2 regions of the Shewanella loihica PV-4 genome follow, and region 1 is predicted to be linked to the other one. Evidence: riboswitches for the same ligand, from Rfam matches in the RefSeq annotation. Region 1 holds a riboswitch; the other holds the start of a gene.
What was found. A riboswitch is a leader RNA that binds a small molecule or an ion and turns the genes downstream of it on or off. The one in region 1 is predicted to bind thiamine pyrophosphate.
Positions count from the first base shown of each region.

Region 2: it holds a riboswitch for thiamine pyrophosphate, as region 1 does, so the genes downstream of both, thiC (phosphomethylpyrimidine synthase ThiC) here and SHEW_RS08985 (TonB-dependent receptor) in region 1, are expected to answer to the same signal.

Region 1 is NC_009092.1:1,980,617-1,995,332, forward strand. It holds gene SHEW_RS20940 (curli production assembly/transport protein CsgE) at 1-343, shown strand, start outside; gene SHEW_RS08950 (curli assembly protein CsgF) at 358-777, shown strand; gene SHEW_RS08955 (CsgG/HfaB family protein) at 780-1,628, shown strand; gene SHEW_RS08960 (hypothetical protein) at 1,859-2,410, shown strand; gene hinT (purine nucleoside phosphoramidase) at 2,673-3,023, shown strand; gene SHEW_RS08970 (PaaI family thioesterase) at 3,054-3,551, shown strand; gene SHEW_RS08975 (PaaI family thioesterase) at 3,548-4,012, shown strand; gene SHEW_RS08980 (YcfL family putative periplasmic lipoprotein) at 4,043-4,432, shown strand; TPP riboswitch at 4,561-4,681, shown strand; gene SHEW_RS08985 (TonB-dependent receptor) at 4,754-6,895, shown strand; gene SHEW_RS08990 (YkoF family thiamine/hydroxymethylpyrimidine-binding protein) at 6,960-7,220, shown strand; gene pnuC (nicotinamide riboside transporter PnuC) at 7,264-7,911, shown strand; gene SHEW_RS09000 (phosphotransferase) at 7,951-9,090, shown strand; gene SHEW_RS09005 (HvfX family Cu-binding RiPP maturation protein) at 9,361-9,951, shown strand; gene SHEW_RS09010 (NAD(P)H nitroreductase) at 10,047-10,595, shown strand; gene SHEW_RS09015 (oxygen-binding di-iron domain-containing protein) at 10,853-11,584, opposite strand; gene SHEW_RS09020 (hypothetical protein) at 11,625-12,242, opposite strand; gene SHEW_RS09025 (GNAT family N-acetyltransferase) at 12,319-12,822, shown strand; gene SHEW_RS09030 (GNAT family N-acetyltransferase) at 13,070-13,675, shown strand; gene SHEW_RS09035 (GNAT family N-acetyltransferase) at 13,702-14,154, shown strand; gene SHEW_RS09040 (hypothetical protein) at 14,202-14,600, shown strand.
Region 2 is NC_009092.1:2,411,437-2,426,152, forward strand. It holds gene SHEW_RS10820 (inactive transglutaminase family protein) at 1-290, shown strand, start outside; gene SHEW_RS10825 (alpha-L-glutamate ligase-like protein) at 293-1,249, shown strand; gene SHEW_RS20115 (hypothetical protein) at 1,212-2,987, shown strand; gene SHEW_RS10835 (DUF3541 domain-containing protein) at 2,962-4,113, shown strand; gene SHEW_RS10840 (LysR family transcriptional regulator) at 4,129-5,040, shown strand; gene SHEW_RS20120 (putative metalloprotease CJM1_0395 family protein) at 5,017-5,985, opposite strand; gene SHEW_RS10850 (hypothetical protein) at 6,418-6,687, opposite strand; gene thiH (2-iminoacetate synthase ThiH) at 6,790-7,908, opposite strand; gene SHEW_RS10860 (thiazole synthase) at 7,913-8,686, opposite strand; gene thiS (sulfur carrier protein ThiS) at 8,688-8,900, opposite strand; gene SHEW_RS10870 (HesA/MoeB/ThiF family protein) at 8,890-9,738, opposite strand; gene thiE (thiamine phosphate synthase) at 9,725-11,470, opposite strand; gene thiC (phosphomethylpyrimidine synthase ThiC) at 11,473-13,524, opposite strand; TPP riboswitch at 13,702-13,800, opposite strand; gene SHEW_RS20125 (hypothetical protein) at 13,947-14,716, opposite strand, start outside.

The DNA.
Region 1 (14,716 bases):
GGAGTCTGATCTCATCGATGGACTGATCCTCAACCGCGCGATGACCCGCGTCGGACACAGATTTTATCGTGAATTTGTTGCCGCCTATCGAGATATCGGCGGTATGACGGAGCACGGTGGACTGAGTATTGTCGAGCTAGCTACTGCGCGAAGTGGTAGCAAGATCAGCGTGTTACACAATCGCAAACCTATCTTTGTGACTGTGGTGTCACCGGCGAGCCGGCAGTTGGATAAGCTGGCAGAGCAGGTGGCCAGGCGCGTCGACAGTATATTGAAGCAAAACAAGAAACAGGCTAGCTGGGCTCAGTGGTTGGATCCCGATTTAGCGCCTGATGAATTCTAATAGGGACATTTTCAATGAATCAAGCTAAGTCTTTTCGACCGATAGCCCTGCTATTGGCGGCTACGTTCAGCCTGAGCTCTCAGGCGACACAGCTTATCTATACCCCAGTGAACCCCAATTTTGGTGGCAGTTATCTTAATGGCTCCTACCTGCTGGCGAACGCCTCGGCGCAGAACGATCATAAGGGCGGCTCAGGTTATACGCCCCCCAGTGCCCTCGAGCGCATGGCAAGTTCCCTTGAGTCTCGTCTGATGAGCCAACTCTTTAACGATGCGGCCAATGGCGGTGAGGGCTATCTCAAGACCACGGACTTCGAGATCCAAGTGGTCAACGAAGATGGCATGCTATTGGTGCATATCACCGATCTATTGACCGGCGAAACGACGGTGATCGAAGTTGGTGGGTTGAGCGACAGTTCGAGTGTGGGTGGTTAACGATGAAACCTTTGTTGATGGCCGCTGGCCTGTTATTTCTCTCGGCCTGTTCTAGCACCAATGAACTTGAACAGGTGCAAGCCTCTTCGAGTCTGATGCCCAAGGGCGAGAGCTACTATGATCTCATTAATCTGCCTGCGCCCCAGGGGGTGATGCTGGCCGCCGTGTATGATTTTCGCGATCAGACAGGTCAATATAAGCCAATTCCGTCGAGTAACTTTTCTACCGCCGTGCCCCAGAGTGGCACCGCTTTTCTCGCTCAGGCATTGAATGATTCCAGTTGGTTTATTCCCGTCGAGCGCGAGGGGCTGCAGAATCTACTTACCGAACGTAAGATTGTCAGGGCCGGGCTTAACGGTGATGCCAACAAGCTGCCTCAGCTGAACTCGGCGCAGATCCTGATGGAAGGAGGCATAGTTGCCTATGACACCAATGTCAGAACCGGTGGCGCGGGGGCCCGCTACCTGGGCATAGGCGCGGCAACTCAGTTTCGTGTCGATACTGTGACAGTCAACCTGAGGGCGGTTGATATTCGCACCGGCCGATTATTGAGTAGCGTGACCACCACTAAGTCTATCTTGTCCAAAGAGATCACCGCCGGGGTGTTTAAGTTTATCGATGCCCAGGAGCTGCTTGAGTCTGAGCTTGGCTATACCTCAAACGAGCCTGTGAGTCTGTGTGTGGCATCGGCCATCGAAAGTGCGGTGGTGCATATGATTGCCGATGGGATCTGGAAAGGTGCTTGGAATTTAGCCGATCAGCCCAGTGGTCTGCGCAGTCCAGTGTTACAAAAATATTGGTTAGAAGCGCATTCCGAGGCCAGGGTGCGAGCAAAAATCAATCAAAGCTGAGGCTGTTTTTGCTTTGTGTCATACTTTGCTATGCATGTATGCATAGCGCCTAGTACTTTTGTGTGATGCCGGTGGGTTCAAATTTAACATCTATATTACTTAAGGTTAACTTTGGTTAACCTTTTATTTTTTATAGGTTTTTAATTGAGTTTGGTTTCGTGTCGCAGCCCAATAGGGTAGAATTCGTCAAGTTTTTGACTTGCTGAATAGGTACGATGAAGAAGTTAGCATTGTTAGTAGTGTTAGCGCCGCTTTATGCACATGGAATGGCGCCTTTTGGGCTTGATTGGGGTGAGGATGTCAGCCAGTATGGCGAGGTCAAACGCCAGGGAGATGAGCTTAGGGTTGAAACCCATTCACTGCCTAAGTCTTTGTCTCTAGCCAAGGATTATGTGCTTTTTGCCGATAGGCAACATGGGCTGTTAAAAGTCATCATGACAAGCAGAAATTATGGTTTGTATGATGATGACTATAAAGAAGATTTTAATTTTATTAAGCAATCGCTAGTCGATACCGGCTATCAAACCACAGAGTTCATTGGCAGTGAGATGAGCTCTTATAAATGTGTGTTGCAGGGTAGCTGCTACGGCAAGCGCTGGTATGGCTTTACCGACGATGGCACCAATGTGGCGCTAGAGCAAGTGGCCAAGACCCGCCAAGATGCTTATCTCAAGCTGACTTTCAAGGCGCCCAAATTACTGCAGATCGAAGCGGAGCGCGAGGATCTCAAGCAGCTCAAGCAGCAAGATCAATTGAACAGCGATAGATTAGCATTCGATTAAATAGTCGCTAACATCGATGGGGTGACCGGCCGTGTTTAGCGCCGTGCTGCTAATTACGCTGCCGCCTAATTTCACAGCCCCCACTTTTCATAGCCCCCGCTTTTCATAGGGTCCACTTGGTTATCCAGGTGGGCTCTTTCATTCTCCGAGCTAAAAAATCATCACTCGTTGATTGAGTTAACTCCTTTATTTATATGATGGATCACAAACAGCTTATTTGTGAGTATACTGACAGGATTAACGTCATATCGAGGATAGTGCAATGGCCGAAGAGACCATTTTCAGTAAAATTATTAGACGCGAAATTCCCGCCGACATCCTGTATCAAGATGAACTGGTCACCGCCTTTCGTGACATTCAACCCAAGGCGCCAACCCATATTCTGATCATCCCAAACCATCTGATCCCGACTGTTAATGATGTCAAGGCATCGGACGAGAAGGCCCTGGGGCGCATGATGACGGTAGCGGCTAAGTTGGCTGATGAAGCCGGCATCGCAGAGGATGGGTATCGTCTCATCATGAACTGCAACAAGCATGGCGGTCAGGAAGTCTTCCATATCCATATGCACCTGTTAGGCGGCGATTTCCTGGGGCCGCTAGTGTCGCGTTAATCCCAGACGATTCTTGGACTGTGTAGAGTAATGAAGACAAACCCTGATTTTTTCCCGCTGACAGACTTGGCGACCCGCTTCGTCGGTCAGCTAGTGCAGTGTCGCCGTCTTGGGCTCAGTGTACTGGAAGCCAGCGAGCAGCATGTGCTGATCGAGCTGCCCTACAGCAGTGAGCTTATCGGTTACCCAGACACAGGCGTGATACATGGCGGGGTGATCACCACCCTGATGGATACCGCCTGCGGCACAGCCGTGGTCTGCAACATCTTCGATAAGTACAAGTCGCTGGAGTTGTCGCCGACTTTGGATCTGCGGGTCGACTACATGAAACCCGCCGAACCTAACAAGAGCGTCTATGGCTTTGCCGAGTGTTACAAGCTCTCTTCGAGCGTGGCCTTTACCCGCGCCATCGCCTATCAGGACTCTATCGACGATCCTATCGCCCATGCGGTGGGCTCTTTCATGCGTATCAGCCCTGAGATGGTGGGGGACGCCTTCAGACAGGCTCTGATGGGAGAGGGAAAATGACCATGGTCACGCCAGAAGCCAATCAGGCATTAAACGTTAAAGATATCGTTAAGAAGGCCACGGAGCTGAACGATTTTGGTCACCTGCTGGCGCATGTTCCTTATGCTAAGTTTATCGGCATGCAGGTGGCGCGCTTCGGCGACGAGCTGGTGTTTCAGCTACCGAAGAAAGATGAAAATATCGGTAACCCAACCCTGCCGGCCATTCATGGCGGTGTGATCGCGGGATTTATGGAGATGTCGGCGATCGTTCAGCTGATGGTGTTCATGCAGACCACTAAGGTGCCCAAAATCGTCGATTTCTCAATCGATTACCTGAGGGCTGGCCACCACAGAGATAGCTTCGCCGAGTGTAAGATCACCCGTCAGGGACGCCGCGTGGCGAACGTAAACATCAACTGCTGGCAAACCAACCGTAAGGCCTTGATTGCCACCGCCCGTGCCCATTTTCTGATCGAATAGATATTAAGGTGTAGCGTAAGGAGAATAGTGATGAACAAAGGATTAGTGTTAGCTTGTTTGTTGCTGGGACTGAGCGCCTGTGCGCCCCATACCGGCGGCATCATGATCAGCTCCACCGGTGAGGTGCGGGTCGATAACGGCTCCTTCCACTCAGACGTGGATGTCAGCGCGGTGACCACCCAAGCCGAGGCGGGTTTCCTGCGGGCGCGCGGCACCATCATCAGCAAGTCACCAAAGGATCAGCGCCTGCAATATAAGTTCACCTGGTACGATATCAATGGCGCGACGGTAGAGGATGAGGGGGTGAGTTGGAAGTCCCTTAAGCTTCACGGCAAACAGCAGATGCAGGTGACTGCGCTGTCCCCTAATGCCACAGCGGTACGTTGTGAACTCTATGTGCGAGAGGCCATTTCCAATTAAAAATCGCTTTCAGGAATGAGTCGGGCGAATGATTTGATGAAAACGTCAGCAATGCTGGCGTTTTTTTATGGATCACGCGCAAATATTGCGTTAAATATGTCAACTCTTTGTATGAGTCATGTATAATCGGCCTCGCCAAGGGGTGTTAACGCCAAGCCATAGCTTAGCGATTGACTGAGATGTCCGCGGGACGAACCCTTAGAACCTGATCCGGCTAATACCGGCGTAGGAATGGGCCACATCACTAGATTTAACACAATCTGTCTGTGCATTCTTTCTCGCTTTCTTAAGTGCCGGATCTCAATATTGATTTGAGGTCCTATGTTTACATTAAAATCTTATTCACCCATCGCCCTTGCCGTCGCGGCGGCGTTAACTCATACCAGCCTGATGGCGAGCGATACGCCGCCAGCCAACGACGAGATGGAAGTGATAGTCGTCACCTCCGATTTTCGCCAGTCTAGCCTGGACAAGATGCCCTCTAGCATCAGCGTAATAGATCAACAGCAAATTGAGGACGAGGGCGCCCAGCACTTTGAAGACGTACTCAACGGCATTGCCAATTTTAACTGGTCTGGGGGTAGCTCACGGGCGAAATATTTCCAGATCCGCGGTGTGGGCGAGCAGGAGGAGTATCAGGGTGCACCTAACTCTTCGGTTGGCTACATCATAGACGACATCGACATGTCGGGCCTTGGGATGATCTCCAGCATGTATGATCTGCAGCAGGTCGAGGTGCTTCGCGGGCCACAGGGTACACGCTATGGCGCCAACGCCTTAGCCGGTCTCATCTATCTTAAGAGTAACGATCCTACCTCGGTATTCGAGCATGGCGCCGAGCTGCAACTGGGTGACGATAACCTGCGCACCTATAGCGGCTTCAGCTCTGGCCCATTGACTGACTCGGGTAAGCTCTTGTACCGCGTATCGCTGCAGCAACATGAGCAGAACGGCTATCGCGACAACCTTTATCTGGGCCGTGACGACACTAACGGCAGAGATGAATTTACAGGCCGCATTAAGCTGCGCTGGTATGCCACTGACGATCTGGTGGCCGATCTCAGCCTGATGCACGCCGACTTTAACAACGGCTACGATGCCTGGACATTGGACAACAACGGTTTCGATACCCTCACAGATGAGCCGGGTGTCGACAAGCAGCGCACCACGGGTGGCTCGCTTAAGTTGACCTACTCGGGCGCCGACAGCTTCGAGCTGGTCTCACTAAGCTCAATGGCTCAGAGTGATACGCATCACGGCTACGACGGTGACTGGGCCAACCCAGAGTTTTGGGCGGCCCGCAGCTGCGAGGGTGAACCTTGTCAATACGACTACACCTGGAACAAGCTGGGTGACAGAACCACGCTGTCTCAGGAGTTTCGTCTAAGCTCCACCGAGGCGGGACGTATCTTCGATGGCAGCACCGACTGGTTGGTGGGCGTCTATGGTCTGAGACTCACAGAAGACAACGACACTCTTGAGATTTATAACGGCTGGGAAGACAGACTGCTTGCCGAATATGAAGCGACTAACTTGGCAGTTTTTGCGCAGTTAGACAGCGACTTAGGCAATGGCTACGCGTTGTCAGTGGGTGCCCGTCTGGAGCGCCGCGAGAGCGACTACAGCGACTCGGACAAAGATGCCTTCGATCCCTCTGAGAACATGTGGGGCGGTCATATTGCCCTGAGCAAGACCCTGAGTCCTGGCCAACAGGCCTATGCCCGTATCGCCCGTGGCTATAAGGCGGGTGGCTTTAACATGTCACTGCCGGTTTCCCTTAGCGATAAAAAGGAGTTCCAGGCAGAGACTCTGTACAACTATGAGCTGGGCCTCAAGTCAGAGTGGCTAGATGGCGACGCGACCACCCACTTCTCGCTGTTTTACATGGACAGACGCGATCAGCAGGTCTCCGCCTCACAGCAAAACCCTGACGAGCCACAGAAGTTCATCCTCTACGTCGAAAATGCCGGTAGCTCTCACAACTATGGCGCCGAGCTGGAAGCCAACTGGTATGCCACTGATAATCTTAAGTTATACGGCACGCTAGGCTGGCTAGAGACCGCCTACGGCGATTACGCCTACCAGGACAAGTACGGTGGATTGGTGGATCTCACTGGCCGCGAGCTGGCTCACTCACCTAATCTTACCTATAGCGCGGGCGCGACCTATCGTAGCGATCTGGGCTGGTTTGCCAACCTGACCACCAGTGGTAAGAGCGAGTTCTACTACTCAGACAGCAACGACTCTAAGTCAGAGCCCTATACTATCTTCAATGCCCGTGTCGGCTACGAGACAGAGACCTGGTCGGCTTACCTTTGGGGACGCAATCTGTTTGATGAGAAGTATGGCGTGCGCGGCTTCTATTTCGGTAACGAGCCGGATAACGGCTGGGCCGATAAGCAATATATCCGTTATGGCGACCCTCGTCAGCTAGGGGTCACGCTTAACGTCAAGTTTATGTAATTGGCGCTTTGCCATTGCTAATCGTTGTAGGGGCGGGTAGGACTCGCCCCCTTAAGGAGTTAAGATGAAATTAACCGCTGAAATCAGCATGTATCCCCTCAAGGATAACTATATCGATCCCATCAAGTGGTTCATCGGCCGGGTTGACACTTACGCCAATATCGAGCGCCGCACCAATGCCATGGCCACTCAGGTGTGCGGCGAATATGGCGAGGTGATGCAGATGTTGGCCACCGAGATGGAAGCCGCTCATGAGAAGTGGGGCAAGGCAGTCTTCGTGGTCAAGTTTATCGGTGGCGAGCTGAACCTGTCCCATCAGGAATAGGGCCTTAGGGCGCGATTAGTATACGGGGAGCAACACACATCCTATGATAGATTTCTGGTCCGCATTGGTTAGCACCTTGACCCAGGCCTTCGAGCAGGCCAATGCCATGACGGCGTGGGAGGCGGTAGCCGTGGTCTTGGCTTTGGCCTATCTGGCACTGGCGATGCGCGGCAACATCTGGTGCTGGGCGGCAGCCTTTGTCAGCACCGCCATCTACACCTTGCTGTTTTGGGAGGTCTCCCTGCTGATGGAGTCGCTGCTCAACGTCTACTACATGGCGATGGCTGGCTACGGCTTCTGGCTGTGGCGCTATGGCGGCGGTGAAGATCAAGGGGTCGAGGTGGTCAGCTGGTCGCTTGGGCGGCATCTATATCTGATCGTCGCGACAACTGTGGTTTCCCTGGTGGTCGGCCATTTGATGGCGACCCACACTCAGGCATCGTACCCCTATCTGGATGCCGCAACCAGCTGCTTTGCGGTGATGACCACCTATCTGGTGGCGCGCAAGGTGCTGGAGAACTGGCTCTACTGGGTGGTTATCGATTTTGTGTCCATCTACCTCTATCTCAACAAGGGACTGATGCTCACCTCTATGCTGTTCATCTTGTATGTAGGCATGGCGATAGGGGGTTATTTCCTATGGCGTACCAGCATGCAGCAGCCAAGTCAGGGTGACTACTCCTATGACTAAGGCGAGTCTTGCCGTACTGTTCGTCGAGGCTGTGATCTGATGTCGGCTGACGGTAGTGCTGGCGCGAATAGCACCTTGCTAGCGCGCCTGATAGGCAGCCTTCCCGAGGCGGTTAAGTTGCGGCTCTCAGATCTTGGCTGTCCATTGGATGAGAGCACACAGATACAGGTGCTCTCGCGGGGACTGAGTAACCAAAACTATCATCTAAGCCGCGATAACCAGCACCTGGTGCTGCGGGTCAACAGTCAGGCCAGCAGCCAGATCAGCGCCCGCGACCATGAGGTGGCCAACTGGCGCCTGGCAGAAGTGCATGGCCTCGCGCCAGCGCTCTTGTATGTGGCGCCGGGCAATAGTTGCTATCTCAGCCGTTTCATCGACACAGGCGAAGATTGGAGCCGCTTGATGACGGCCAATCCCGCCCATCCGCTGCAGGAAGAGTGCGTCAGCCGGCCGGATGCCGAGGTGTTGCTGCTGGACCTACTCAAGGGGCTAGCTCAATTGCCGTTGCCCAAGAATCCCATTTCGGTGACTGAGCAGTGGCGGCGCTATTTTGGTCAGTTAGAGATGATTGCCGAAAGCCTAGATGCGGCTAGCACAGATAAAGCCAGTCTTGATGCGGTAGGGAGCACGGATCTGCCCATATCCTATCTCGAGCCTTGGAAGACGCGATGGCAAGCGCTTAAGGCGCACCTGGTGCGGGTCGATGACGTGCTCGAGCAGCTAAATGCCTGTGCGTTGGCGCCCCAGTATAGCCATAGGGATCTCAACCCCCACAATCTCTTGATAAGCCAGGGGAAGCTCTGGTGTATCGATTATGAATACGCCTGTAGCTCCCACCCCTTGGTGGATCTTGCCAGCGTGCTGGCAACCCACAGACTCTCTAGTGAGCAGCGCCACCGCCTGATCCTCGGCTATCTGAATGATCATCCCAAGCTCAACGATAAGGCGCTCGCGGCCATTCCCAGTGCCTTGGCGCTCTACTGGTATTTCGCTGCCTGCTGGGCACTGTTGATGGCGAGCCAGGGTGAGGGCATATTGAAGCAGACTGTGCAGAAGACAGTGCTACAGTCAGTGGAGAAGACAGTGCCGCAGACGCAGGGCGAGTCAGATGCCAGCCTGCCACATAGCGTGAGTGACTACCTCCAATGCTTCGATGACTTCATGGTGCTGGTGGGTTAACGCGTCTTTGGTCGTCCGACTCTTTTTCCGACTTGGTAAATCCGATTCTGTTACTCTGACTCAGTTGATCCGTCAGGGCTAACGCAAGGTTTCTGATTGCGCTCTATTTCCTCGTTTATTTCAAGTTACCTGTCTCGTTTCGCTTGTCTCATCTCGCCTATCTCATCTCGTTCAGGACATAGGTTTTTTACCTTTGTTGATCCTTGCTGAAATTTAAATGATTAGCTAAGGGTCTATTAGGTAATGACAAAATAATGAGAGAGTGAGGTTATGCAGAAACTGTACGCTAAATTTACCCAGGGGATCGCCCAGCTCGACGGTGTCGCCGCCTTGGCACTTAGGCTCTATCTGGCGCCAGTGCTGATGCAGGCAGGATACAACAAGCTGTCCCACTTTAGCGACACGGCGGCCTGGTTTGGTAACGCCGAGTGGGGCCTGGGTCTGCCCATGCCCGAGGTGATGGTGGCCCTGGCGGCCGGCAGCGAGTTTGTCGGTGGCTTCTTGCTGATCCTTGGCTTGGCCACCCGTTTGATCTCCATCCCCTTGATGGTCACCATGGCGGTGGCAGCCTTTAGCGTGCACTGGAAAAACGGCTGGTTGGCGATCGCCGATCCCAGCTCCTGGCTGGCCAATGAGCAGGTGATGGCCTCGGCGGAGAAGCTCGCGGCGGCCAAGTCTCTTTTGCAGGAACATGGTCACTATGAGTGGCTGACCTCCTCGGGTAACTTTGTGATCCTTAACAACGGCATCGAGTTTGCCGTTACCTATCTGTTTATGCTGTTTGCCTTGTTGATCATCGGCGGCGGCCGCTATACCAGCTTGGATTATTGGATTGCCCGCAAGTATCAGCCCAAGGCTTAACCCGGCGTCATCAAGTGTAAATCCCACTGTTTTAGTGGGATTTTTTTTGCCAATTTGCTACCCTCGAGTTCGGTATTAATGACAGGATAATCTTTGTGGATGCGATCGAACTTCTGTTGACACGGCAGTCTTGCCCCAGACTAGTCGCCCCGGCGCCCGATGCGGCGCAGCTTACACAGATCTTAAACGCCGCGGTGCGAGTGCCGGACCATGCAGGCCTCACCCCGTGGGAATTTATCGTCGCCGAGGGCGATGGCCTAACGCGCCTTGCTGACCATTTTGTGGAGGCGATGGAAAAGGAGGGTGGCGATGAGGCTGCCGTCGCTAAGGCCGCCAACATGCCGATGCGCGCCCCCATGGTGGTCACTGTAGTGGCCAAGGTAACCGAGCATCCTAAGGTGCCGGTACTCGAGCAGCATATCGCCGCGGGCTGCGCCTGTATGGCGATGCAGCAGGCCGCCTTCGCTCTTGGACTGGGCGGCATCTGGCGCACCGGCCCCTTGGCCTTTAATCGTCATCTGCATCGGGCCTTGGGCCTGGGCGAGCAAGATCAGATAGTGGGCTTCCTCTACCTGGGCACGCCCGCGGTGAAGGCGCCGTTAAAGCCGCAGAAATCGGCCGACTCGGCGGTGCGTTACCTCTGATAAGGGTGATAGCAAACGAAATTGTGAAGCCAGGTACCATAGCTTCGACTTTGGTCGGGTTTACAGGGCAGTAAAAACTGGCAAAGTGAAGGGGAGCCTGCATCCTACCTATGCAAGGTTTTCACCCTAAGTGATTGTGTTGCCCGCTTGCTGCGGGCATTTTTTTGTCTGTCAAAAGAGGGAAGCTAGACGCTGATGCTAGCCCCTATCTGAACGCCTTTTCTATACTCTTATCTTACTCTTACCTCTATTCCTATCTATACCCCAACACCCACATTCAGATTCTCGAACCAGTCGAGGAACTGCTTTACCTGAGGGCCGCGGAAGATCCTGCCGTGCTGAGGGCAGAGGTATTGAATATCCAGCTTACGCACCCGCTTTATCCAGTCATTCTTGGCACGGTTTGATGGCATCCACCTCTGATGAAAGTAGGCCATCTTGGCGCAGTGTTGCTCGAAATCGTCCACATAAATATCGGCCTGGGGATCTTCCAGCGCCGCGCCGATATCGCCGCTCATTAAGACCTTAGTCACTGGGTCGTAAACATGAAAGTTACCCGAGGCATGCAGGTAGTGAGCGGGAATAAACTGCAGCTCAACTTGATCTAGGCTCACGCTGCCACCGTTGTCGGCGATGGGCTCGTAGCTGATGTTATTCATGCCGAAGTGGCGGATGAACCCCTCCCATAGCCAGGGTGAGTAGAGCTTGGCCTTGGGCAGGGTCTGATCCCACAAGCCGAGGGAGGAGATGATGTCCGGATCCTGATGAGAGGCAAACAGATGGGTCAGCTGGCTGAGAGGGATATGCTTGACTATGTTGGCCAGCATGGCCGCAAACAGCTCAATGCCACCGGGATCCATCAACAGGGCGTGATGGCTACTCACCACCATGTATTGGTTGGTGTCGATGATCTTATCGGGTTTTTCGGGGTCGCGACCGAAGTAGAGCCATTTGTGGGTAGGGGTTTCGATGATCAGCTCACTCTTCATGGTGCGACTCCTTGTCGTTAGCTTTTCGGTAAAAGGGGGATCAGGGGGCAGTGTTGCCAAACAGGGTAATGGCATGGTCAACCCGGCGGCGGATCAACTGGGCCACATCATCCACCCGGTTGGCCACGTCGTTAAATATGGTCTGGTTGGCGGTATCGACCCGGCAGGCCTCGATGCGGCAGATGGAGGCCAGTATGTTGGCGGTGCGCAGGTTGCGTTTTAGCTCAAACAGCTGGTTTTCCATCTTGTCGATGAGGCGATCAAACTCCTGTTGTAACTTGCTGTGGTGGGCCTGGGTGGCGGCAACGGCTGGGTTGATGGTATCGCCATATGGCGCGCCATTGGCCTTGAGTTTCGCCTGCTGAAAATGATTGAGTGCGACTGCCGCACGGGCTGTTTCGGTGGCGAGACGACTGGCCTGGTGGGCCAGTTGGTTGATGTCGGTGGCCGCTTTCATAGTGTAGGAGGCCAGATCGTCGATAAAGCCGGTTAACGCCTTGAAACCGAGCGCCGCATTGCCCACCCGCGCCGAGGCTGCCTGGGCATTGCTGGCGGTGAGATTTATCTGTTTGCAGTAGCTAAGTGTCTGATTGAGCTCGGCGGCGACCACTGCCGCAATGACATGATATTGACTGATTTTCGGCGCGTGTTGTGTCATTAGAACCACTTCCTATGTAGAACCAATCACAGTATAGTCGAGATCACCCAATGCGAAAGTAACCTAGGAGAATGAATTGCTTACCCTAGAAACAGAGCGTCTCGTCTTACGTGAAATGACAGTAAAAGACGCCCCCTTTATGCTGACCCTGCTCAACAGTCAGGGCTTTGTCGATAACATAGGCGATCGCGGCGTGCGCACCCTAGCGCAGGCTGAAAATCATCTCATCGAGGGGCCGATTAACAGCTATCAGGAACATGGCTATGGCATGTACTGCATCGAACTCAGGCAAAGTGGCGAGCCAGTGGGCGTGGCCGGTCTGGTCAATCGCGAGCAGCTGCCCGGTATCGACCTTGGCTATGCACTGTTGCCGGAATTTTTAGGTAAAGGCTATGCGGTTGAGGCCAGCCGCGCCGTGCTTGCCCATGCTAAGGCGCTCAGGCTCAGCAGCCTGCTGGCCATAGTGAAAGAACGCAATGGCCCCTCGCGGGCACTGCTTGAGAAGCTCGGCTTCGAGTGTCAGGAGCTTATCGCCTGGGGCGAGGGCGACGAAGTATTACTTTACAAGATAACACTTTAATTAAATTGGCTATTTTGTTAGCGTGTGTATTAGCAATCTCGTGATCTAGCTTGTAAGCAAACTTAGAAACTATCTGGTCACAGTCTTGTAAAAAGTAGTCTTGTAAAAAGTAGTCTTGTAAAAAGTAGTCTTGTAAAAAGCAGTCTTGTAAAAAGGTCATCGCGAGTAAACAGGGCCGCAGGCTAGACAGGCAATTTCATCTATCGGTCATATGGCTTTGCTATAACAAACCCATTGGAGCATCAACATGAGTCAGGACGCATTGAGAGGCTGTTTAAGTGGTGAGCGTGTGGTGTTAGAGCCGCTGCAGGAGGAGCATATTCCCGCCTTGTCCATCGCGGTCAGCGACGGCGAGCTGTGGAACCTCTGGTACACCTCGGCGCCCCATCCCGATGAGATGAAGACCTATGTCGAGCAGGCTCTGGCCAGCGAGCAACGCGGTGAGGCCTTGGCCTTTGCCGTCAGAGACAGACATTCAGGTGAGATTGTCGGCTGTACCCGCCTGATGTCATGGGATCAGACCCACAGACGCATAGAGATAGGCCATACCTGGTATGCCAAGAGCGCCCAGCGCACCGGGGTCAACAGCGAGTGTAAACTCCTGCTGCTCACCTACGCCTTCGAGACCTTAGATGTGATTGCGGTGGAATTTCGCACCCACTGGCACAATCAGCGCTCGCGCGAGGCGATCACCCGCCTGGGAGCCAAGCAAGATGGCGTGCTGCGCAATCATCGCATTCTGAAAGACGGCACCATCAGAGACACTGTGGTCTACTCAATCATCGCCTCAGAGTGGCCAAGCGTGAAGCAAAACCTTAAGTTTCGAATGCGTCAGTATCTAGAAAACCAATAAGTTAACCATAATATCAGGGAGGATAAATGTCGGGAGAATTACGCAGGGCAAGCTTGGAAGATGCGGCCGTTGTCGCGGGCCTGTTTAACGAATATCGTCAGTTCTATGGTCAGGCGAGCGATATTGACCTGGCCAACAAGTTTATCAATGCCCGCCTGGCGCGCAAGGATGCGGTGATCTTCTTGATGTTAGATGCCCAGGGCAATGGCCTGGGCTTTTGCCAGCTCTATCCTAGTTTCAGCTCTATCCATGCCCGCGCCAACCTTATCCTGAGCGACCTCTATGTCACCCAGCATGCCCGCTGCGTCGGGGTAGGGCGGCGATTGATGACGACCGCCATCGATTATGCCAAGGCCAAGGGGATTGCCTCGATCTTTCTCGAAACCCATAAAGATAACCATCAGGCCCAGGCCCTGTATGAGTCGCTCGGCTTCCAGCTGGAGCAAGAATTTTTAGGCTATAACCTTGATATTCAGTGACATCTAAAGTAGAAATGGTTCAAACTCATTGCTCAAGGACAGTATTGATGCGCAAGACTCTCACACTTTCGCTATTCGCCCTCATGGCCAATAGCGCCGTTGCCGCCCCCTCAGAAGCCGAATTGGCATTTAACAAGGAGGTGCTGGAGTGCGCCGCCTATTACCAAATCGCCTCAGAGACCATTTCAGGCATGAATGCGCCGCAGATGAAACCAGTGGGCGAAAGGCTTAAGCAGTCTGGCGAAGATGCCGTGACGCTGGCGAAGAAGTATCAGGACGCCGACAAGGTAGAGCAGCAGCTAGCGGCAACCGTTGCCGAGCAGAAGGCCAGCCTGCCGAGCAACCACAACCTGGGTAGCCTGATGAACCGTTACAAGGGCCCTTGTCAGAAACTGATGGCTAACCCGCAGGAGCGTCTGGACTACTGGATCATGGCGACCATGTAAGCGCCTCTGTCACAGACAAAATTTCAAGAAAAGAGTGCGCCAGCGCACTCTTTTTCGATCATGCATGAAACAGGGAATCGACTAGACTGGTCTAGGTAGGAGTGATCTTTACTCGC
Region 2 (14,716 bases), 430 kb from region 1:
AGGGGCTCACCATCACCTTCTTCCCGATGATCATCCTGGCATGGACCATCGAGCGTATGTCGATTCTCTGGGAAGAGGAAGGCGCCAAAGAGGTAATGGTTCAGGGCGGCGGCAGCCTGTTTGTTGCTACCTTAGCCTACCTGGCCATGAGCGCTACCTGGGTACAACACTGGGTATTTAACTTCCTGGGTATCCACTTGGTGATCCTGGCAACTGTGCTCCTGATGGGCCAATACACAGGTTATAAGTTATTGGAACTTAGACGCTTTAGACCTTTAGCGGGAGAATAACTATGCTGTTTGCAAAGCCCCGAAAGCTGAAGGAAAACGGCGTACTTGGCATGAACAAGCGCAACATCGACTACATAGGTCGCTATAACCCGCGCAAGTTCTACAAGCGAGTGGATGACAAGCTCACCACCAAGCAGTTGGCCCTGGCGAACGATATCGCCGTGCCGGCGCTTATCGGCACCGTCTGTCAGCAACATGAGATCATGCACATTCCCGAGATGGTCAACAACCGTGACGGTTTCGTGATCAAGCCGTCGCAGGGCTCGGGCGGTAAAGGGATCTTGGTGATCACTAAAGTGGAAAATGGCCACTATTTCAAGCCTAACGGTCACGAGGTGACCCCAAGCGAGATCGACCGCCATATCTCTAACATCTTGAGCGGCCTCTTCTCCCTGGGCGGCAAGCCAGATGTGGCCATCGTTGAGGGACTCATCGAATTCGACCCCGTATTCGACGGCTACTCTTTCGAAGGGGTGCCCGACATTCGTTTGATCGTTTTCAAGGGCTTCCCTGTAATGGGCATGCTCAGGCTATCCACTGCAGCGTCCGACGGTAAGGCTAACCTGCACCAAGGCGCCGTAGGTGTCGGCCTGGATATCGGCACAGGCCGTGGCCTGCATGCGGTGCAGTTTGACCGTCCGCTCGACCTACATCCGGATACCGACAAGAAGCTCACCGAGATCCAGGTGCCCCACTGGGACACGCTTCTGCATACGGCCTCTAAGGCCTATGAGATGAGTGAGCTGGGTTATCTGGGTACCGACATGGTGCTGGATCAGAAGCTTGGTCCTCTGCTGCTTGAGCTCAACGCCCGTCCGGGTCTGGCGATTCAAATCGCCAACGGCCAGGGCCTGCTGCCGAGGCTCAAACATGTGGAGCAGATGAAGAACAAATCTATGTCAGTGGAAGAGCGCGTCGCCTATGCTAAAACGCATTTTAGCAGTCTCCCTAGCGCTTAACTTCAGCCCGGTGGCCCAGGCCGCCTCTCCTATTACACTGCTCAGCGAGCAGTGTATCGACTATCAGGTTTCCCTGTCTCAGGCACAGGAGAGCGGCACGCCGCTCGATGCCAGTGTGCGACTCGAACGCGAGTTGATCGGTCTGTTTAACCTCAAAGACAGCGTGCGCTTCTATCGCCACTATCCTTTAAATGCCGAAGATAAAGAGGCGCTGCTTCAATGTCAGCTGCATCTGGCCGATGAGTTTGACCGCCTGGCACACGAGCCTTGGCTCCAGACCCAAAGCCAGAACTGGTCTCAAAGCGACGCGCCAGGGCTGCGCCAGTTTGGTCAGCTGCTGACGCAGCAGATTGCCGAGCAGATTGACCAGCAGCAGAAGGCAAAGATCCATACCGCCCAGGCCAGCGTCGCCCACGGCCTGAAGCAGAAAGACCTGTCGCTCAGCATAGGTCAGAGTCAGTGTCGCCTTACTGATGAAGAAACTCAGCATGCTGACCGACCAGAACAGGCCTTCGATAATTCGATAGCCAGCTACCTTATCCATCAAAAAGATGAAAGCTGTAAGCGTCAGGTGTGGCAGGCCTACCAAGTCAGGGCCAAACAGAAAAATCAGGCGGCCATCTCCCTCATCATGGCGACCAAGCAGACGATAGCGCTCGAGCATGGCGCCGACGACTATGCGAGCTGGGCGCTGAGCCATCAGCTGCTCGCCACCCCCGCACAGGTCAAACGTTTTCTGGACAGCCAGACCCAGCTAGCCCCAGCCCCCTGGACACTGGGTTCCAAGCTTGCAGTGCTTTCCAAGGTCGAGGTAACACCGCGCTCGGGTGAGCAGCTACTTGATAATATTCAGGCCGAACTTTCTCCATTCGACCTTGAATTTGAAACTGTTAACACCAATATGCTGCGGCTTTGGCATAAGGGGCGTTTGCTGGGGGATGTTTTTCTCGATCGCCCACCCAAATCCCAAATAGCAGGTTCGCAGCGAGCTAATCCGCCGTTAGGAAAACAAGAGCAACCCCCAACAGAGAAAGCGCAGGCGGTAACACTTAAGACGCAGGCGCATAAGGAACATAAGGCTCAGTTGAGCCCCCTGAGACAAACCGTAGTCGGGCAGCAATTTGGTCAGCTGACCCTGACCCTACCAGATCAGCTAAATGATTATCGCGGTCAGGAACAGCTTATCGCAGCGGTGGCCGAGATGGTTTCTCGCCTGCTCACCGGTGGGCGCTACTATCTCAACAACACCTTAGGCGATGGCCAGGCGATCGCCAGTCTCTGGCTGAATCAATATCTGAGCCAACAGCTGCTACCCGAGTTGCCATCCAATAGCCGCGAAGCCGAGCTTAAGGCCTTCTCCAAGCAGCTCAAGGTGTTTCGCAGCAAGCTGGCTTTGTCTTCGTATCAAACCTTCGAGAATCGACTCTACCGGGATCTCAGCCAGGAGTTTGGTGCCAGTTTTGGCGCGCCCTGGACAGGTGCTGATGACGCCCTCTACAGTTTTACCGGTGTGGTGACTCAAGGCCCGCTGTATTACCTCACGCTATGGCATCAGCGCCTGGCGGAGCAGATCTTGAGTGACGCTCAGCTGGAGGCAACAAGCGTTTTTGAACTCCTTCTCATCAACGAGCAGCAACAGCCCCTTGATGAGCAACTCACCGCAATTTTTGGCAGCGCGCAATCTGTCGCCACCATCCTAGAAAGGAGCCAACATGATCAACCTAAGCCCGTACACTAGAATCTTTGGGGCACTCGCACTCACCTCCGCCCTGCTACTCCCTAGCCTGCCAGCCTCGGCTAAGACGACAGCATCACTGGACGCACAGGGCGTCAAACAGGCGATCCAACAAAACCTGGAAGATAACCTCTACCAGCTGCCGCCAAGGGTGCAGGGACATTACGGCATCCGCCTCTATCGCATGACGGGCGATGACAAGTATGCCAATGCGGCCCTGGTCGATCTATACGCCGTCACCGAATCTCAGGCCTTCTACGCCTGTCAGCTGGATAAACCGGGTTTTATCGAGCAAGAAGCTCAGGCCGCCATCGACGTGCTGGGTAAGGGCCCAAGAGCCAAGGCGCGCAAGAAGGCGCTGGCTCCCTTCCCCGAGTTTCTCTTCTATACCGACGTGCTACTAAGGTTCTCAAGCCGCATCGACGAGTTTGGTCTACAAGGTCCCTGCCACGACAAGTTGGTCAAGGCGCTAAAGGCGACCGATCTTAAACGCGGGCTCACCGACAAGGCGATGATCGAGGCCTGGGCGGCGCAGCTGGTGAACTATGTATACTGGGCGAAGCAGCTAGGTGTGGGTGATTATGTGCAGGAGTATAAGGACGGCTTCAATCGCGTCTATCCTCAGAGTCGAGACGCCAAACTCGATAAGAAGCAGTTTCGCAATAAGATCTACGGCATGACACACTTTATCTTTGCCGCCAGCGAGTATTATCAGCATCCAGTCGATAGAGCGGAATTTGCCTGGATCTTAGATTACTTCGAGGCCAACATAGACAGGATCCTGAAAGATGCCACCGACGATATCATCGCCGAGGTGGGCATCAGCTTCCATCTGGCGGGAATGTCAGACAATCCTGTGGTGAAGAAGACCCAGGCGCACATCATGGCCGCCTTCGATCCTAAGGCACAGACCATACCCTCACCCCGTGGCAACCCAGATCTCGCCCTGGGCGAGCACCGCAACGTGTTAGCCATGATGCTGTTAGATTGGCCTAAGAGCCTGCATCAGGGGCCATATTTCCATAATCTTAAGGCGACCAAGAAATATCTGCCTAAGCTGGTCAGCATCAAGTCTGATGCTGCAAAGGAAAAAGCCGTAAAAGCAAAATCTAAAGCCGAAAAGCATTAGGAGAGTAGGAGCAGCATGAGTCAGGCAAAATCGACCTTCGAGCAGTGGCGCATCCTACAGGCGGTTGTGGACTGTGGAGGCTACGCCCAAGCGGCAGAGAAGCTCAACAAGAGTCAATCTTCCCTTAACCATGCGGTGGCCAAACTGCAGACCCAGTTGGGGGTCGCTCTGCTGGAAGTGAGGGGACGTAAGGCTTACCTTACCGAGAGCGGCGAGGTGCTGCTGCGGCGCTCTCGCCACATCACCCGCTCGGTGAGTGAGCTGGAGCAGTTAGCCAGCAATCTGGAGAAAGGGTGGGAGCCGAGCCTATTGATCTCCCGCGAGATGATCTATCCCATGGAGCATCTCATCGACGCCCTGGCCGAGTTTGAGCCTCAGGGGCGCGGCACCCGGATCACCATCTTAGATTCGGTGATCAGCGGCAGCGCAGAGCTAGTCGAGTCGGAAGCCGTGGATCTCGCCATCATAGGCGGCGCGCCGCCAAAGGGTCATCTGGCTCAGCCCCTATGTAACGTCGATTTTCACCTGGTCTGTCACCCTTCTCATCCCCTGGCGAGCATGGAGTTGCCGCTGGACGACCAAACCCTGGCTGAGCAGCTTCAGATAGTGATCAAAGATACGGGTCAGATCGCCCGCGGCGAGCTAGGTTGGCTCAAGGCGGAGCGGCGCTGGACGGTAGCAAATTTCCATGAGGCCTTGGTGGTCCTGTCCAAGGGGCTGGGCTTTTGCTGGATCCCCAGTCATCTGATCTGCGATGCCATCAAGGAAGGTCGCCTCACCCGCTTGACGCTGAAGGGCTCGAGTCATCGTCAGGTGCCGCTCAGCCTAGTTATCCCCAACCGCGATAAGCAAGGACCCGCCTCACAGTTGCTGGAGCAGTTGATCCTCAAGAATCACTCTGTCTTAGAGGGAGAAGGCGAAGGATGAGGAAGATGTTGAAGAAGCGTCAGACTCGCCCGCTTGGTAGCGCATCGACAGGGCTTCAGCGCTAAACAGAAGACCATCGGCCGCCAGAAGCTGGCGACTGATCCGCTCTATCGATTGTGAAGGGCTTCTATCATCATCTAGCGGCGAGGGGGAATCGATTCTGGCCGCAGAGATCTTGCCCTGATCATCCACACTACCGCTCACCTTTGGCGTCACTGGCTCTGGCAGCTGGCGCTGCTGCTCACTCTTACCGGCATCGATAAGCGGCTTCATCTGCTCAGGGGTGATGGCGCTTTGCTGACGCGTTTTGGCAAGCTCGGCCTTTGCCGAATTCATCTTACGCAGGGCTTCGCTGGCCACCCGGATATCTGCCATCGATGGGGTCGCAGGGGCCATCGCCGCCGCGTAGACCTGCTTCATCTTGTTCAGGGTAGCCAGGGGATCCCCAGGCACGGAGGAGATATCGATCGCCACCTCGCCATCAACCGCATATCGTCTGCCATCGCTCCCCTGTTCATACTTAAAACTTGGGCTACGCGCGAAGGTACCGCCAACGCTGGCGTGAGCCTGCTCATGGGCCCTCACCTCGGCGTCACGTCTGGACAGCTCTTTCAGCTCAGCTTCCTGGCGGGCAAGTTCAGGGGCTTGTGAGCGGCTCTCATCACTTGGTGCGTCCTTTCCCTCTTGCTTATCCGCGAAGGGGTTGTATGCCTCGCCGCGGGTTTCCTCGGCCCCACCAAAGATATCGACTACCGGCTTTTCCCCCTCAATTGCGCTGCCGCGACTAACGTCAACACCGCCTTGTCCCCCTGCTGTACTCGCATTTGGTTTGCCATTGCTACCTCGCGAACCAGGGGGTAAACCTGAGCCTGCTACTCTACCTGCCGCATCCGGAAGTGTCGAAGCGCCGTCCACCCCACCGCCATTGCCCATGCCTTTGCTCAAGCCACTGCTAAAACCAGAGCTTGCCGTTTGATTGAGTAGGCCTCCAACTCCGAGAGGCCCGCTGGAAAGGCTATATCCCCCTTGACCTGACGAACTGCCATTGAAGACAGGACGGCTCGCACTTGACCCCCTTTGTGTTGACAAGCCAGAACTTAAGTTACCAGAGGTAAGTAGACTGGTTGCACCCGAAGGCGTCGAGGATACCGCCGTGTTGGCCTTCAGGCTGGCATGTGACGTTTGATGAGAGGCTGCTGGCGTTGAAGCAGTGCTTATGGAACTTGAAGCGGTACTTTGGGAACTTGAAGCCCTATTTGAAGAAGATAAAGAAGCTGTAGAAGATGAGGAAATTGAAGAAGTTGAAGCAGAAGAAGACGGCAATGCACCGAGGCGCATCGCCGTTAAGGGGGGCGTAGTCATGGCGCCAGCCACGGCCTACACCTTGATATCTATCACTGTACCTAGGGTCTCGTTAGCGGTCTCTAATACTTCAACCGCGGCTTCCCCTTGGTTTTTCGATTCTATCGCCGAGACCAGGGCCTCAGTTTTATCTGTGGCGTTGACCGGATTGGTCGTCTCTGTGCCGCCAGCTTCACTCACCTGTGGTTGGCTGGGTTTGGCAACATCCACAGTAGCCTGAGTCAGGCCAGACTGGGCGCTCTGCAAGCCGGCCAGACCGGATGAAAAGCTCGATGGTATTTCCATAATTGATGGCCCTTTTTCATGAGTCACAGTTATGGCTAATTATTAATCAAAAGCCAAGCAAAGTACAGCATTACAGAGGGCTCGGCTAACATCTTGAATTGGTTAGCCTGCGCCTATCCAGCCAGCCTCCCAGTCTTTCCACACAGGGGTAAAGCCACGGCTTCGAAGGACACTGGCAACCTCGGCGGCGCTGCGCTCATCACTGATCTCAAACTGATCTAGCTGAGCCGCCGGATTGACATAGCCACCCGGTTCGGTGCGACTACCGGCGCTCATCTGGGTGATGCCGAGCCCTAACAGGTTATCTCTCAAGCTAGGCGTCTCCCGGGTCGACAGGCTGATCTCAAGCTGCTCGTTGAAGAGGCGAAAGGCACAGATGAGTTGCACTAGGCCCTTGTCGGTCAACTGCACCTTAGGCGTGATACCACCGACGCAGGGTCTGAGTCTGGGCAAGGATATGCTGTAACGACTGCGCCAGAAGCGGCGCTCGAGATAATCCAGGTGATAGCCCATCAAGAGCGCGTCCATGCGCCAATCATCGAGACCCAGTAACACACCTAGGCCTATCTTATCCACGCCCGCCTGGGCGATCCGCTCCGGCGATGCGAGACGATAACCATAGTCCTGCTTGTTGCCCCTCAGGTGATGTCTGCGATAGGTCTCAGGATCGTAGGTTTCCTGATAGAGCATCACGGCATCCAGCCCCTTCTCCACCAAAATCTCATAGTGTTCACGGCTGAGTGGCTGTACCTCCATCGCCACATGGCTAAACTCCGCCTTCACCAAGGGTAAGATATCGGCAAAGTACTCTATGCCGACCTTGGTTTCATGCTCGCCGGAGACCAACAAGATGGAATCAAATCCCTGAGGTTTGATCACCGCCATCTCGGCCGCCAGTTCATCATGGCTGAGCACCTTGCGCTTAAGCTTGTTGCTCATGGTAAAACCACAGTAGTCACACTCGTTAGCGCAGAGATTTGAGAGATAGAGCGGCAGATAGAGGCCGATGTTATGACCAAATCGTTGCCGGGTTAAGGCGGCAGCACGCTGCGCCATCGGCTCTAGGTACTCCTCGGCGGCCGGCGACAACAGGGCTAACAGATGACCCAAGTTGCCCTGCTCACCCTCGATCGCCGTCTCTACCTGGGCCGGCGTGGTGGAATAGAGCGCCATTCGCAGCTGCTCGCGAGAGAGTCCACTCAAGGTATCGAAGAAACTCATTGGGTTACTCCGATAAGAAGGCGGTGAGCGCCTGCTGGGGACTGGTGCCAATCGCCCTCTGATGCACCTGGGCCAGGCCCGCCTCATAGGCCTTACGCCCCGTGACGACAGCATCGGCAAAGCAGAGCGCCATCTTCACCGGATCGCGACTGGCGGCAATTGCCGTGTTCACCAGTACGGCGCTCGCCCCCATCTCCATCGCCGCCATCGCCTGAGAGGGTGAGCCGATCCCGGCGTCGACCACCACGGGCACCTTGGCCTGCTCTATGATGATCTTCAAAAATGCCGCCGTCTCCAGTCCGCGATTTGAGCCTATGGGGCTACCCAGCGGCATCACGGCCGCGCAGCCCACAGACTCCAGATTGCGACAGAGCACAGGATCGGCATGCACATAGGGCAATACGGTAAAGCCGCGTTCACACAGCACCTTGGCGGCGTTAAAGGTCTCAATGGGATCTGGCATCAGATACTTAGGATCGGGGTGGATCTCAAGCTTTACCCAAGAGGTTCCCAGCACCTCGCGAGCCAGTTCGGCGGCGAAGATTGCCTCCTTGGCATTGCGCGCCCCCGAGGTGTTGGGCAGCAGCTTAACCCCGCTCTGACGTATGGGCGCCAGAATATCATCGAAGCCCGCCTTAAGATCGAGCCGCTTCATCGCCAGTGTCACCAACTGTGAACCGCTGGCCGCCAAGGCCGCCAACATCTGATCGGCACTGGCAAACTTGCCCGTGCCGGTAAACAGGCGTGAAGAGAACCGACTATCGCCTATCGTTAACATATTAACCTCCTGCCACTACGCCAAAGAGTTCAATCACATCGCCCGCCTCACATAGGGTCAATGCCCACTGCGACTTGGGGACCACCTCGCCTGCCCGCACCAGGGCCACGCTATCCAGGGCTATCTGCTGGCTCTCCAACATGGACAGCAGACTCGCATTGGCAGCCACCTGTATTAACTGACCATTCAAACTTAAGCTGATCTCACTCATCATTTTCTCCTAAGGCCGATGAACAGGCTAACTCACCGCATGCAGCATAAGCCTTTATATTCGATTCTTTAATTGCCGCACAGACCGAGCACTTGTGATCTCGTCGCAGCGTGAGCTTTCGCATCTCGCCGGTTAACCCATCGAATCTGTGAACCTGCCCCAAGCCAGGTAATCCCAGCAATAGTTTTATCGCCAGCAGTGCCTGCATCGAGGCCATGGTGCCCACCATGGGCCCAAGAACGCCTATGGTGCTGCAGTTCTCGCTTACCCTAAGTTCGGCCGGAAACAGACAGTGATAGCAGCCGCTGTTCGGGGATTTGCTCAAATCGAACGCCATCAACTGACCGGCAAAGTGGGCTGCGGCAGCCACCACGTTTGGCGTGCTCAGCGCCACACAGGCGGCATTGATATGCTGGCGCGTGGCGAAGTTGTCGCAGCAATCGAGCACCAGATCCACACCTGAGAGCAGAGACTCGGCGTTGTGGAGTTCCAGACGCACAACCTTGGCCGCTATCTGACCAAAAGCCGATACCTGGCTGTTGTCACCTGTGCCTTTTCCTACCAGCCTGTCTCTGGCGACTTCCGCCTTGTACTGGCCGCAATCGTCATGGGAAAACAGTAGCTGCCTGGGCAGGTTACTCAGCTCCACCTTGTCATCATCGATCAGGGTCAATTGGCCGATCCCCGCCGCGCTCAGATACTGGGCGCAGAGCTGGCCCAAGCCGCCGACGCCGACTATGGCGACACTTGCTTCCATCAGCCTTTGCTGGCCCAGTTCGCCGACCTCGGGCAACATGATCTGCCGCGAATATCGGATAAACGCACTATCATTGAGTGACATAGGCGTTCTCCCACATTCTAGCCAGCTGTTTATAGGCCTCGCCCGGCGAATCCGCCTGGGTCACAGCGCGCACCACGGCCACCGCCTCAACGTTTGTTGCTTTAACCTGCTCTAAACGCGAAGCGTCTATGCCGCCGATGGCCACTCTGGGACAATCGGGCGTCCAAAGCGCGACCATACGCGCGAGCCTACTCAACCCCTGAGGATTAGAAGGCATAGATTTCGTCGGTGTGGGGAAGATATGCCCCAGCGCCAGATAGGATGGATTAAGCTGACTGGCCAGCGCCAACTCGAACACGCCATGGCTGGAGACGCCAAGGGCGATCCCCGCCTTGGCTATCCTATCGAGATCCGCCTCAAAAAGATCTTCCTGCCCAAGATGGATACCGAAGGCGCCATGCTTTAACGCCAGCTGCCAGTGATCGTTGATAAACACCTGCGCATCATATTTGCGCCCCAGCGCGATTGCCGCTTGGATCTGCGCTTCTAACGCGGCAGCACCTGCGCCCTCTTCTTGTTTGCTAGCTGCTTGGCGATCATCCTCCAGCTTGATCCTCAGCTGGGCCGTGGTGGCACCGGCGGCCAGCACCTGCTCCAGGTGCATCAGGTTATCCACTACGGGATACACCCCGATGGGACGCTTAAGCCTTGGAAAACTAAGCCCCGGGAAACTAAGCCTTGGAAAACTCAATATCGAGGAGCCACTTGAAGCGCGATCTGAAGAGCTAATCGAAGTGATGCCAGCCAACTCTGTGATACGGGGAAGCGATACCAGGCCAGAAGGCCAACCGCAGCGGGCTAAAGGCCCGGCGCCGGCGCCCAAGGCCTTGGCCGGCGCTATCCCTTGGCCCACATAGGTTTTAGCGAGCAAGATGGCGTCGTGTAGCACCAAGCCCTGAGCCAGAAAACTGGCAATCGCCGATGACAAGGTGCAGCCGCTACCGTGGTGATTGGGGTTATCCACCCGCTCGCCGCTCAGGCGAAAGCTAGTGTGCTGATGTAGCGGTGAGGTATGCGCCACCGCGTTGCAGATAAAGAGATCTTCCGCCTTATCGCTATACCAGAGTGAGCCCTTGTCACCGCCAGTGATCAGCAGATTGCAGACTAAGCGCCTTGAGAGTGCACTTGCCTGAGCTAGCATCTCATCACTTGATGACGCCTCGCTTCCCACCAACTTGCCAAACTCGCTGGCGTTCGGCGTCACAAGAGTAAGCAGCTTAGCGAAGGGGGTGAAATCCAACCCGGCAAGGTGCTTGGGCTCAGTTTTAAGCTCAGTTTTGGGCTTAGTTTTGAGTTTAGTTTTGGGCTTAGTTTTGGTCTGGGCGGAGGCCTGAACAGCAGATTCGCCAGTCAAGGCATCGCCGCAGGAGGCCACCATCACGGGATCCAGAATAATCGGAATCGGCTGGCCATCATCCGTTTTCAGTGGCGCCATATGGGTCGCCAGCCAATCGGCGACAAGATTAATCTGACGCTGATTGGCAAGCAGCCCTATCTTGATCGCCCTTGGCGGCAGATCTACCAGCAGGGTATCGAGCTGAGCGAGCAAGATAGCCTCACTCACAGGCTCGACACCGTTAACCGCCACCGAGTTTTGCGCGGTAACGCAGGTGATCACGCTGCAACCATGGCAGTCCAGATCCGCCATGGTCGCAAGATCAGCCTGAATGCCCGCACCGCCCCCGCTGTCTGAACCGGCAATGGTCCAGACAATAGGTTTTTCAGCGGACATGGCTACACCTCTTTTGCTTTTTCGAGAGCCGTACTTTCAAGAGAAGTACTTTCAAGAACGGTACTTTCGAGAGAGGTGCTTTCGAGAGAGGTGCTTTCAACGCCAGGGCTTTGTCTTATCGCACTGTGATAGAGCTCGCTACCACTTTGCTTAAACTGCGCCGACATCTGCGCCATCCCTTGTTGAATATCTGCCTTCGGCGCGCTAGCAGTAACGTCAATCTGCTCAACCTCAATCTCCCTTACATCGGTCGCTTGGGCCGCAGCGTATTCGCGCACCTCTTGGGTGATCTTCATCGAGCAGAACTTGGGACCGCACATGGAGCAGAAATGCGCGACCTTGGCCGACTCCTGCGGAAGTGATTCGTCGTGATACGCCCTGGCGGTATCGGGATCCAGCCCCAGGTTGTATTGATCTTCCCAGCGGAACTCGAACCTCGCCTTAGACAAGGCGTTGTCGCGGATCTGCGCGCCAGGATGCCCCTTGGCGACATCGCCGGCATGGGCGGCAATCTTATAGGCGATCAGCCCTTGCTTTACGTCTTCCTTGTTTGGCAGACCAAGATGTTCCTTGGGCGTTACGTAGCAGAGCATTGCGCAGCCATACCAGGCGATCATCGCCGCCCCTATGCCTGAGGTGAAGTGATCATAACCTGGAGCAATGTCGGTGGTCTGAGGGCCTAGGGTATAAAACGGTGCCTCGTCACACAGCTCGAGCTGCTTATCCATGTTCTCCTTGATAAGCTGCATCGGGATATGACCCGGCCCTTCGATGATGGTCTGCACGTCATACTGCCAGGCCTTCTTAACCAGCTCGCCTAAGGTTTCCAGCTCGGCAAACTGCGCCTCGTCGTTGGCATCGGCGATGGAGCCTGGACGCATGCCATCACCCAGCGAGAGGGAGACGTCATAGGCCGCGCACAGCTGACAGATCTCATCAAAGTGCTCATAGAGGAAATTTTCCTTGTGATGAGAGAGACACCACTTGGCCATGATGGAGCCGCCACGGGAGACAATACCAGTGAGGCGTTTGGCCGTCATGGGCACATAACGCAGAAGCACGCCGGCGTGAATGGTAAAGTAATCCACCCCCTGCTCCGCCTGCTCGATCAGGGTATCTCTGAAGATCTCCCAGGTGAGATCTTCGGCGATGCCATTGACCTTCTCCAGCGCCTGATAGATGGGCACAGTCCCTATTGGCACCGGCGAGTTACGTATGATCCACTCGCGGGTCTCGTGGATATAACGGCCGGTCGAGAGGTCCATCACGGTATCCGCGCCCCAACGGGTGGCCCACACCAGCTTCTCCACCTCCTCTTCGATAGATGAGGTGACCGCCGAGTTGCCTATGTTGGCGTTGACCTTCACCAGGAAGTTTCGGCCGATGATCATAGGTTCGGCCTCGGGGTGGTTTATGTTAAGCGGTAAGATTGCCCGGCCCGCCGCCAGCTCCTGACGCACAAACTCCGGCGTGATCGGCTCACCTAGCTTGGCACCGAAACTCTCACCCGGCGCGCGCTGATTGAGCACCTCTTCGGTCACTGTCTCGCGAGCCATATTCTCACGCAGGGCCACATACTCCATCTCTGGGGTGATGATACCGCGTCTGGCGTAGTGCATCTGAGTCACTACCCTGCCTTCAAGGGCGCGTCTTGGCTTGGGCAGTTGCTCAAACCTCAGATGATCTAGCCCCTCATCGGCCAGACGCTGCTGGGTAAAACCTGAGCTTACCTGCTCAAGTTCCTGGGTATCGCTGCGCTCGGCGATCCACTCGCTACGCAGCTTAACAAGACCACGACGCACATCGATATCGGCCTCGGGATCTGAATAGGGCCCGGCGCAGTCATAGACTGTGATGGGGGGATTCTTCTCATAGACAGGCGCCTCGGCCGTGCCGCCAATCAGGGTGTCTGACTGATAGATCTGCCGCATGGCGACCTTGAGATCCGGCCTGCTGCCGTTTAGGTAAAATTTTTGCGAATTAGGGTGTTGTAAGGGTTTGAGGTTATCAATAAAGGCCTGGGCCTCTGCTCGCATTTCACGACGTGTTGACATAAGCAATCTCACTATAGGGTTAGATGAAGTTGCTTGTCTGGAGAAGTTTGGCGTTGAGGGCATTGAGTCAGGCCAAATGGCCTGATTCAAAAATATGCTGGGTGTCACTGTGATTGCGCTCGCCAAATTTGCGGCGATTTTAATCCCATTGGCCGATAAAATACGGCGGGACACTAAGGTCATATTATGCTTGTTTCCTTCGCAGGGACTAACCTGATCAGGTTCAACGGATCCCGAATAAACGGTCTCAGCCTAATGGCACTCCGACAAGAGGGGCTCAGTATAGACCTAAGGGATTGAGGGTGGCAAGCCCCTTTAAACCCTAGCTGAAATCAAATTAATCGAAACAAATAATAAAATAAAATCAATCAATTGTATAAAATGAAAGTATCATGTTAATTTAAGCCTGAAAATATATCACACTAGTTTTTATCTTTAACCTCTACTCCCATCATACTCAGATGCTTATCAAGGGAGTCTTTAATCGCCTGTTTCACCTTGTCGCCACCACACTTAAAGGGGAAGCCTAAGTTTTCCCCGTGGGGGTTGATTGGCGTCGCCACACTCACCACGCGATAACAGGTATCCCCTATCTTGACGATGCGATTGGGATCCACCTTGCTGTCTAAGGTGATTGCCGTCTCATACTCGTTCTCCTTAGGCAAGGCTAACACCCTCATCTTGCCATCCATCTCGCTCATCGACTTTTTCTGGATGGCCTTGTCGGCGACGTGCTCGACTAGCTTGTCCAGCTGTGCCTGTCTGTGCCTCGCCATATAATCGCCAGTTGCAGCGCTTACCCCACCCGAGTCTGCTGCTCCGCTCTCCAGATTAAGACCTTTCATACCATCGAAGGAGAATGCTTCATTCTCATTCTGAGTGTCAGCGGGCACCTCGATTTTAGGCGCGATGTTAGACTCAGAGGGATCAACTGCTGGAACAACGGAGGGCTCAACACTTGTTTGGACAACATTAGGCTGGAAACGAGTAACTTGAGTCGCTGACGCCTCTTTCTCGGGATTTAACTCAGTCAGAGAGTCACTTTGCTGAGCGGGAACTGACGCCAGATTGTCCTCTGTCCTTTCACCCCTTTGATTAAGCGTATCTTGCTTTGGCTCGCTCGTCAGAAGTGCTTTTACTGGTACCTCGGCAGGGCGAGATTTGGCCTTCATGGCATCAAACTCAGCCTGAG